DNA from 2 places in the Paenibacillus sp. FSL R7-0297 genome. Region 1 is predicted to be linked to the other one. Evidence: predicted binding sites of a transcription regulator. Region 1 holds the regulator's gene; the other holds the start of a gene.
The links. The regulator LexA, encoded in region 1, represses DNA repair genes until DNA is damaged. The targets are predictions, from matches to a motif close to CGAACATATGTTCG.
Positions count from the first base shown of each region.

Region 2: MKZ24_RS13645 (YolD-like family protein) is a predicted target of LexA. The motif match lies at 1,810-1,823, and genes of this name have one in related genera.

Region 1 is NZ_JBBPAQ010000001.1:4,445,495-4,450,071, reverse strand. It holds gene MKZ24_RS19615 (HAD family hydrolase) at 192-977, opposite strand; gene MKZ24_RS19610 (hypothetical protein) at 1,012-1,539, opposite strand; gene MKZ24_RS19605 (DUF896 domain-containing protein) at 1,587-1,796, opposite strand; gene MKZ24_RS19600 (LysM peptidoglycan-binding domain-containing protein) at 1,907-2,320, opposite strand; gene lexA (transcriptional repressor LexA) at 2,517-3,143, shown strand; gene MKZ24_RS19590 (L,D-transpeptidase) at 3,338-3,676, shown strand; gene MKZ24_RS19585 (hypothetical protein) at 3,764-4,321, opposite strand.
Region 2 is NZ_JBBPAQ010000001.1:3,114,206-3,118,782, forward strand. It holds gene MKZ24_RS13630 (glycosyl hydrolase) at 1-303, shown strand, start outside; gene MKZ24_RS13635 (zinc ribbon domain-containing protein) at 321-818, opposite strand; gene MKZ24_RS13640 (hypothetical protein) at 1,018-1,638, shown strand; gene MKZ24_RS13645 (YolD-like family protein) at 1,884-2,219, shown strand; gene MKZ24_RS13650 (hypothetical protein) at 2,256-2,417, opposite strand; gene MKZ24_RS13655 (M15 family metallopeptidase) at 2,670-3,356, shown strand; gene MKZ24_RS13660 (WGxxGxxG family protein) at 3,433-3,891, shown strand; tRNA gene MKZ24_RS13665 (tRNA-Leu) at 4,041-4,126, shown strand; gene MKZ24_RS13670 (DEAD/DEAH box helicase family protein) at 4,235-4,577, shown strand, end outside.

The DNA of each region.
Region 1 (4,577 bases):
CATGTTAACAACGAAAGTCAGATTGCTTTCTTCCTTATTATACACATTTTATTCAACTTGTCGGAAATAAGCTTCATTAACGGCCATATCACATGATAATAGTCATATACATGAACTACATTCATCTTGATCCTCGCAGGGATATTAAAAAAGCCAATATCCTATAAGGATACCGGCTTCATCTAAATCAGTTATAGGGAGTGTACCAATGGCAGAAGCTCCGAAAGATGCCTGATCTGATAATCCGGAGTGATGTCCGGGTCAGGAGTCTTGGCCGTCCGGTTGATCCAGACCGTCGTTAGACCTGCAGCCAATCCACCGAGAATATCAGTCGTAAGCTTATCTCCGACCATTATCCCTTGCTCAGGCGTAATATCCAGCAGTCCGAGGGCATGCTCGAAGATTGTCTTGTCCGGTTTCCCTTTACCGAAGCTTCCAGAAATGACAATATGGTCAAAATACGGAATAAGCTCAGGTACACCATCAAGCTTCTCCTGCTGGAGTGCAGGACAGCCATTCGTCAACAGCAGCAGCTTCACCTTGCCGCGCAGCTCATCCAGCACCTGAAGCGTCTCTTCATATATATAAGGACGGCTGCGGCGCTCAACGGCGAACTTGGCAGCGAGGCGTGCCGCCAGCGCTTCATCGTCCACTCCAAGAGAGGCAAGTCCGCGGCGCCAGGATTCGGTGCGGTAGGCCGGAGCAAGCTGTTCCAGCTGGCGGAATTCCGGCTGGTCTCCAGCTGTGAAGTTAGCCCATAGTGCCTCAAAAGGATTAATCCCAATCAGCTTCGTGAACGGAAAAGTCTCGTAAGACTCATAAAGCGCACGCGCTTCTCTGCGCACCGCCTGTTCAAGCTCTTGCGGATCAACAGAATCCCCTGCAGCCTCAGAGGCGTAGCGGAATGCTTCTTCCACACTTCGATCATCCCATAGCAGTGTATCGTCAAGGTCAAATAGTACGGCGGTAATCGGCATTTCGTTCTCCCACTCCCTATGCTGGTCTATCTTACTATTCGTGCACTACTTCAATGTTGTTGTTCTTGCCGAATTGTTCCAGGCGTGCAGCCATGGCGGCGGTGTCATACCGGTTGATCAGCTTGGAGAAAATCCATTGCTTGCGCTTGCCTTTATACTTAATGGTAACTACACTGCGCGACAAGGTAATCTTCTCAATTTCAGTTGCTGGCAAAAAGCGTTCGCGGTTGTATTTAATAGTAGACAGACGGGCGCGTTCCACCTTAAGGAACGGACGGCGGAAGAATAACAGCGCGGCAAGCAGGAAGTACAGTACTACCCCCAGCCAGTTGGCCAGTATTCCGCTTCCTTTCGCTTCATCAATGGAACCGACTACCCAGAACATAATGCCAAGCAGCATTAACACGACAGGGAATACAATATTCCGGCCTTTGAAAATATCGACGCTCTTTGCAGCAGCTTTAGAGCTCGTCCCATAGATCGTCTCTTTTCCCTGCTTCTTTCTTTGCTGATTGATTTGCTTGGTGTTGCGTTGAACCATTCTTTCCCAAGAACGGGCCATGTTAGTTCCCCCTAGTCATCCTGTATTATCTATGAAAAGGCCGCAGACTAAGCTTTACGTCCGTTGTTGCCTTCTTCATGCTCCGGATCATCCACAATCTCAATGGTATCAAGCTGGGCCCGGAAATTGCTGCGGATATTGCCCAGATATATCTCGCGGAGTTTGGCGCGTTCTGCCAATTCTTCCTCATTCAGGCCGCCATTCTTATGTTTGCGTGCCAATTCATTAATGCGTGCGACCAATTCGTCAATATTCAATACGTTCCCCTCCCCTATAAATTCATTCTAACTTTGCCATGAGAAAAAGAGCTTGTCAAGGTCTACCCCCTGAAAGCTCTCTTAGTCAAACACCAGTATGCTTCTTTCGGTTAATATACCGGCACGGTCAGTATATCTCCTGCCTTAATTCCGCTGTCCTTCAGACCATTTGACTTCTTGATCCCTTCTATATATACAGCAGTCCTCATATCATCCGGTTTATTCTTGAGTGCAATGCTCCACAAGGTGTCTCCGCGTTCAACTACGATCCGTTTCTCAGGCTTCATTAAAGTGACAGAACCAGCGAACACATTACCGACTACTGTAAATCCGGAGATCGTGAGTAATAGTATCAGAGATATCTTAACAAAGCTGACCTGGCGGAATATCGAGGTAAGTACAGACAGCAGGCGAAGGGTCTTGTCTCTGAATTGTGCCAATGGATTATGGGGTAATGGATTACCGGGAGCGGACACCTTGATATCCTCATTGTAGATACTATTGTAGGTACTGTATTTTAACATAAATATCGTCCTCCAAACACTTGTTCTTACTTTCGAAAATAATATAACACGAACATGTGTTTTGATCAATAGTTTTTTCGAACAACTGTTCCCTTTATTTTTCGGGCTATTATTCTCACAATTTAGAACTTATGTTTGTACGAACGGCAGTTCTATGTTATAATTTTCCCAAACATAGTATATGGGGTTGATTCCGATGTCAAAGATTTCGAGTCGCCAGCTGGCGATCCTGGAATTTATACGTAACGAAGTCCGCAGCAAGGGTTATCCTCCGTCCGTTCGGGAAATTGGTGAAGCTGTTGGCCTGGCCTCCAGTTCTACAGTGCACGGTCATCTGGACCGGCTTGAGAAGAAGGGCCTGATCCGGCGCGATCCTACGAAACCGCGGGCTATTGAATTGCTCGGACAGGAAGATTCAGAGAATGTACATCAATTCGTCCAGACGGTTACCCGCATCCCAGTAATTGGTAAGGTCACTGCTGGTGTTCCTATTACCGCTACAGAGAATATTGAGGATTACTTCCCGCTTCCTACTCATTACGTAGGGGATAACAAGGTATTCATGCTTTCTGTACTCGGCGACAGTATGGTTGATGCCGGGATTATGAACGGCGATTATGTTATTGTCCGCCAACAGCAAACCGCTGACAATGGTGACATCGTTGTTGCGATGACCGAAGAAGATGAAGCAACCGTTAAGACCTTTTACAAAGAACGTGATCATATCCGGCTGCAGCCGGAGAATCCGGCTTACGAGCCTCTCCGCCTTAACCGCGTTACTATTTTGGGCAGAGTCATTGGATTATTCCGCGATATCCATTAATCCTTCTCCTCCATAATCAGGCTGCTCCGCATCACGCGAAGCAGCCTTTTTCCTATTTAGATCCTGTTACGCTTGCCTAAAATGCCAAAAAACCAACGCAGGAACATTTGTTCCCATATCGGTTTTTGGCATTTTTTACTCCGAACCGCTTTAGCTATCCGCACATATCCTGATTACAAAGGAGTGCTGATCCCATGCCCAACTATCGAATTATTGTCGACCTTTCACAGCGCATGCTTTATCTGCTTGATAATGACACCGTAACCAGAGGATTTCCTGTCGGCATTGGCCGGATGCTGACCGTCTCGCCGGTAGGCGAGTACACGATCATTAATAAGCAGCCCAATCCGGGCGGACCGTTCGGAGCCTTCTGGATGGGCCTGTCCAAGCCGCATTATGGAATTCACGGAACGAATGACCCTTCCTCTATCGGCCACATGGTCTCCCACGGCTGTATCCGCATGTATAACCAGGACGTGGTCGCGTTGGCTGCCATCATTCCCATTGGTACCCGTGTAACCATCAGGGAGTAGCCGCAATCATGCAGCCACCTATAACTCCCTATATTTGAACACAAGAACCCCTCTGACGGGTTTTCGCCAAAGGGGTTCTTCACAGCATTATTGCACAGTTTGCTCATAACCAAGCTCGTCCAGAATACTTTCAGCCAGACTCCACTGTTCCGCAGGTGAGTCTTTGCTTTTTTTGGCGTAGACCAATGCACTCTTGGTAACTTTCTCGATCAGCCTGCGTCCCTGCTCTTTGGTGATGGACACTTCCATCCCGGAGCGGCCCACCACCTCAGACAGACAAAAGAACGCAATCCGCATCGCGTAATTGTCTCTGCTGAGGAAATAGAATAGATGAGGCACGTTCTTGAGCAGACGGTCAACCCAGTTCGTAATCTCCCGCACCTGATAAACTTCCCGGCGATCCTGCTCATACCCATTGAATATAATTATGATTTTGCCCCGTAGCCGCTTCTTCTCATATTTCTTAAATTCACGCAAATAGCTCTCGAGCCGCCCCTTCTCCACATCTTCTCTGGAGACATTCAGCACGGTGGTTCCGGCTGCATCCAATTTAGAACTTTCTTCCAAAACCATATCTGCGTTAACAGACAGTGTTCTATCCTGTAATTCTGGCAGTCCCAAACGCTGCCGTAATTGATCGTCCATTCTTCACACCTTCCTGTATCAAGCTCTTGTGCAGCTTGTTCACCATATCTCCTGGTATATATCGTCCCTCAAACCTCTTACTCTTCATTGATCAATTATACTCCGTGCCTTCTACAGTCTCAATCGTACGGCAAAAAAGACATCCCGGGAGGATGTCTTTGATTGGATACTTTTCCCCTGACTACAGACTACAATACGCTGCGCAACGACCGGATAGCAATAGTGTTTAAACGAATCGCTTCACGTATAGATGCTC
Region 2 (4,577 bases), 1.3 Mb from region 1:
GCAGATTTGTTCTCGGTACGCTGGAGCGGCAGGCTGAGTGCGGTATACAGCGAGACTTACAGCATTTATACTTCTTCGGATGATGGCATCCGGGTATGGATCGACGGCAAGCTGATTATTGACAGCTGGATGAAGCAGAGCGGGCAAGAGCGGCAAGGCAGTGTGAATCTGATTGCGGGTAAGCTGCATGAGCTGAAGGTGGAGTATTACGAGAACCAGGGGGATGCGCGGGCCGTGCTGATGTGGGAGAGCCCCAGCCAGGTCAAAAGCGTAATTCCGGCAAGGGCTTTGTATCTTCCTTAACAGGGGAAGGTATTAGGTCAAATTTGTTCGCGGTAGCTGATGTTGTTGGCGACTTTTTCGTTGCGGACGGCTTGGCGCAGCACGTCTTTTACGGTCTGAACCTTGCGGATTTTGCGGAAAGGAAGCTGCGGTGACGAGGCGTCATCCGAGAGGATCGTAAGGGTTCCAATGCCTAGAATACGGTCCGGAATCGACTGCGTGACGGAAAAATCATTGACCCGCAGCAGCTCGATTTCTTCGACATCCTTGCCGATCAGTCCGCTCTTCACCATAATCCGCTGGGTTGTAATAGTGTATCTGGTATTATTGAGTCCAATAAGCCCCTTGAGCCGGTCGGATATGCCCGCAGGCTTACCCTGCCACAGCTCGGTTTCTGTGCTTGTTCCGGAGACCCGATCTGCCGCCGGACGGCGTGCTGCTGCCGGAGCATTATTGTCCTCTGTACCTGCTCCGCATTCTCCGCAGAATTTGGCACCTTGCTTGTATTCCGCACCACAGGCTGTGCAATAAGGCATAGGATATCTTCCTCTCGTATAACGGATAATTTGATTATAGTATAACAAGAATTCCCGGTCACTACCGGGTTCTTCTTGTGTTTCTTTCTGTGAATACGCTTTATCGCAGAAAAATGTTTCATCCCAGGCCATTTTACATTAATTTCATTTGCACTTAACAAAAAACGATATTATTCTGTTAAGTGGAGGGATATAAAATATGAGACGATTCTTATTTGCAGGATTACTTATGATCGTAGTAGTGCTAAGTGCCTGCAGCAATGACAGCGCAGAACCTGCTTCGCAGGAAGTAGTGCAGGATACAGTTCAGAGCTTTTACAATGAAATGACAAAATTCGATGAAATGGGTAAATCCTCGCTGGAAAATTTCAACACCACCCTAACTTCTTATTCAACCGGAGATGCGACCGACAAGGAGCTGCAGAAGGCCGTGGACGAGTTCCAGGATACAGCCTCTGATATTGCCAACCAGGTTAGTGACGTGAAGATTTCCAAGAGCCTGCCGGACACGATCCAGACGCTGCTCAGAGATTCTATTATTGCTTTTAAAAGTGCGTATTCCATTAAAGAGCAGGCCTCCAAAAGCGCGGTTTCTCCCGATGTAACTGCCGAGGAATTCAATGAGATGAACCAGCAGGCGGATGTAGCGATGCTGTACGGCATCTCCAAGCTGAATGAAGCCAGAGCGGCCGCAGGACTGATTGACCCGGAAGAGAGCACAGAAGGCCTGATTGTCAACCCGTCAGAGGCGGACACCGCTGCGAAGACGGGTACGGGAGCTGCAACGACAGAGAGCACGTCAGGAAACACGGCCAATTAAAAAGTATTCATCCCCGTTTAGTGCCTAAGTAATTATCAGATCGAATTCAAAGCTAGCCCCACTGCTGTGGGGTTATTTTGCTGTGCGGGCGGAGTCTGGTATGGTTCCTCCCAGGTCTTGGTGCTTACATATATTTCTGCTTGCTTAAAAAGTAAGATCACGGATATAATACAAACATACGTTCGGTACATGAGCGGACAACGTATTGCGGTATTGTATATAGACCATAGATTGGGGGAGCGGCAATGGGCAAAAAGCTGGAGGGCAATAACCTGTGGGACAGTAACCGGACCGTACTGCCGGAGCAGATGCGTATAATCAGCAGAGGTGAACGGGAGACGTGGCAGAGTGTCAGGCCGGTTCCGGATGAGCACAAGCTGGAGGAGATTGAGCATACGCTGGCTTTGTCGCTGCGGAGTCATGTGCGGGTTACTATAGTGTTGTTTGACCCTCTTGAGCACAAGCTGCTTAGCGGATTTGTGACCTCCATTCACACCCACTCGCGCGAATTCAAGCTGCAGTGGGCGGAGGAATGGAAGTGGCTGAACGTGGATGATATTATAGACGCCTATATCGTCTGAGTGTGCAGGCGAAGCTGGCTAGAGCGGACTGAGCGGTTAATCTCTCCCGGCGGGTTCCGTCTTTTCATAAGCAATCAGCGTGACTCCGGGGTTCCCGGTCATCCGGGCAATGGCCGACTCGGCCTCGCGGATCACTTCGACAACAGCCTCCTGATCGCTAAGCGCGGCCACCTTATAGCTGTCACTGTGAATATCCATGGTTGTCCACCTTTCCTTGCAGGATTAAGGATTAAACGGTACTCAATGTTATTCTGGCCTGTTGTGCAGCAATTCATGCTTGCTGGCTCTCTTGTTTACGCTAAGCAAGATCATGCCTTATTCAGGCCCTCAGGACTCCCTGGGGGCTTATTTCGTATGCTTCAGGGAAACGGCGAACTTGGGCGGATGCAGGGGGGAAGTGTACAGGCAACATAGTACAAGGGGGCATTTACTATACCAGGGGGTGAGTATATGCTGACTTTGGATCAAGTAAAGAGTAAATCGGCAGGGGAGCTTGGCAATCTGCATCCGGTACTGCTGGCGGGTGCTACTGAACTCATCCGGCGGAGTTATGCCAGAGGGATTCCGATCCTTATTACCCAGGGAATGCGTACCATTGCCGAACAGAATGCACTATACGCACAAGGGAGAACCAAGAAAGGCGCTATTGTCACCAATGCCAGGGGCGGCAGCAGCTATCATAATTACGGACTGGCGATTGACTTCGCACTGCTGCTGCCGGATGGCAAAAGCGTATCCTGGGATATGAAGCGTGACGGAGACGGGGATAAGGTAGCGGACTGGCTGGAGGTTGCACAGGAGGCGAAGAAGCTTGGTTTCGAGTGGGGCGGGGACTGGAGTTCCTTCAAGGATTACTCTCATCTGCAGATGACCTTCGGACTAACCACAGCTGAGCTTCGGGCCGGTAAGCACCCCACCGATCAGCAGGTGAAGGACGCATTAAGCCGGATGAACGGAGGTGACCCAGAGGTGAATACCGAGGTTAAAGTAAATATCACATTGAACGGACAGAAGCTCACGACCGGCGTGTTGGATAGCGTCACCACGTATGCTCCGGTACGCGCCATTGCCGAAGCGCTTGGAGCCAAAGTGACCTATGATGCGCTCAGCAAGACCGTGAACATCATAAAGAAATAATCTGCGTTGCATAGATGATGTGCCGTGTGGGGAAATTATCAGCGATAAACCACAACTACAGAGGAGGCATACCATCTTGAACAAGCTGATTACAAGCCTTGCATGCGGCACAGTATTATCCATGAGTCTGCTCGGGGCCGGTTACACATCTGCTGCGGCTGGCACGACAGGAATGGGCGGAACAGCACCCGTTACCAACAGCACAACATCGGATACCCGAATGGGCACTATGGGCAACAACATGGGCAACATGGATGGCCGGAGCACACCAATGATGAACGGCCGGGGCAATACCATGATGAACCAGACCACAGGCACCATGCACAGGAACGAGACGATCATGAGGGATAAAATCCGTACCGGAGACAACAGCTCCGTCTCCCCTCTGAACAATACTACACCAACCGGCATCTACCGGGCACAGAGCACCACAGACGATAACGATAACGGCTCTAACTGGGGCTGGCTCGGCCTGCTCGGACTTCTGGGGCTGGTCGGTATGCGGAGCAGAAGCGGCGAGCGCGAACGCCACTAAGCGGGTTAATGACTGCAAAGGGCCCGTATCAGTTTCGGCTGATCGGGCTGTTTGTCTATATGCAGGAATAATTAATGGCAATTATTTGTTGCGTATCCCCATAATACGTGATATTATATTTCTTGTCGCGTTAACCACGCACATACCATGCCGGGGTGGCGGAACAGGCAGACGCACAGGACTTAAAATCCTGCGGTACGTGAGTACCGTACGGGTTCGACCCCCGTCCTCGGCACTACAACAACAAGGGTTTCAGCTCATTAGAGCTGGAACCCTTGTTTCTTTTTAAGCAGGTTTGCTAACATTTTGCTAACGGCGTCTCATTTTTGAAAGTGGCGGATATATTTGGCATACAACAGGCTCGGGAAAAACGCTTACGAGTTTTAAAGCAGCTCGTTCGGCTACTGAACTTGATTTTATAGATAAAGTATTTTTTGTTGTAGATAGGAAAGACCTGGATTTTCAGACGATGAAAGAGTATCAGCGTTTTTCTCCTGATAGTGTTAATGGTTCAGAAAGTACCGCAGGATTAAAGCGTAACATTGAAAAAGATGATAATAAAATTATTGTGACGACGATTCAAAAACTGAATAACCTAATTAAAAGCGAAACAGAGTTACCTATATATAATAAGCAAGTGGTATTTATATTTGATGAAGCCCACCGTTCACAATTTGGTGAAGCTC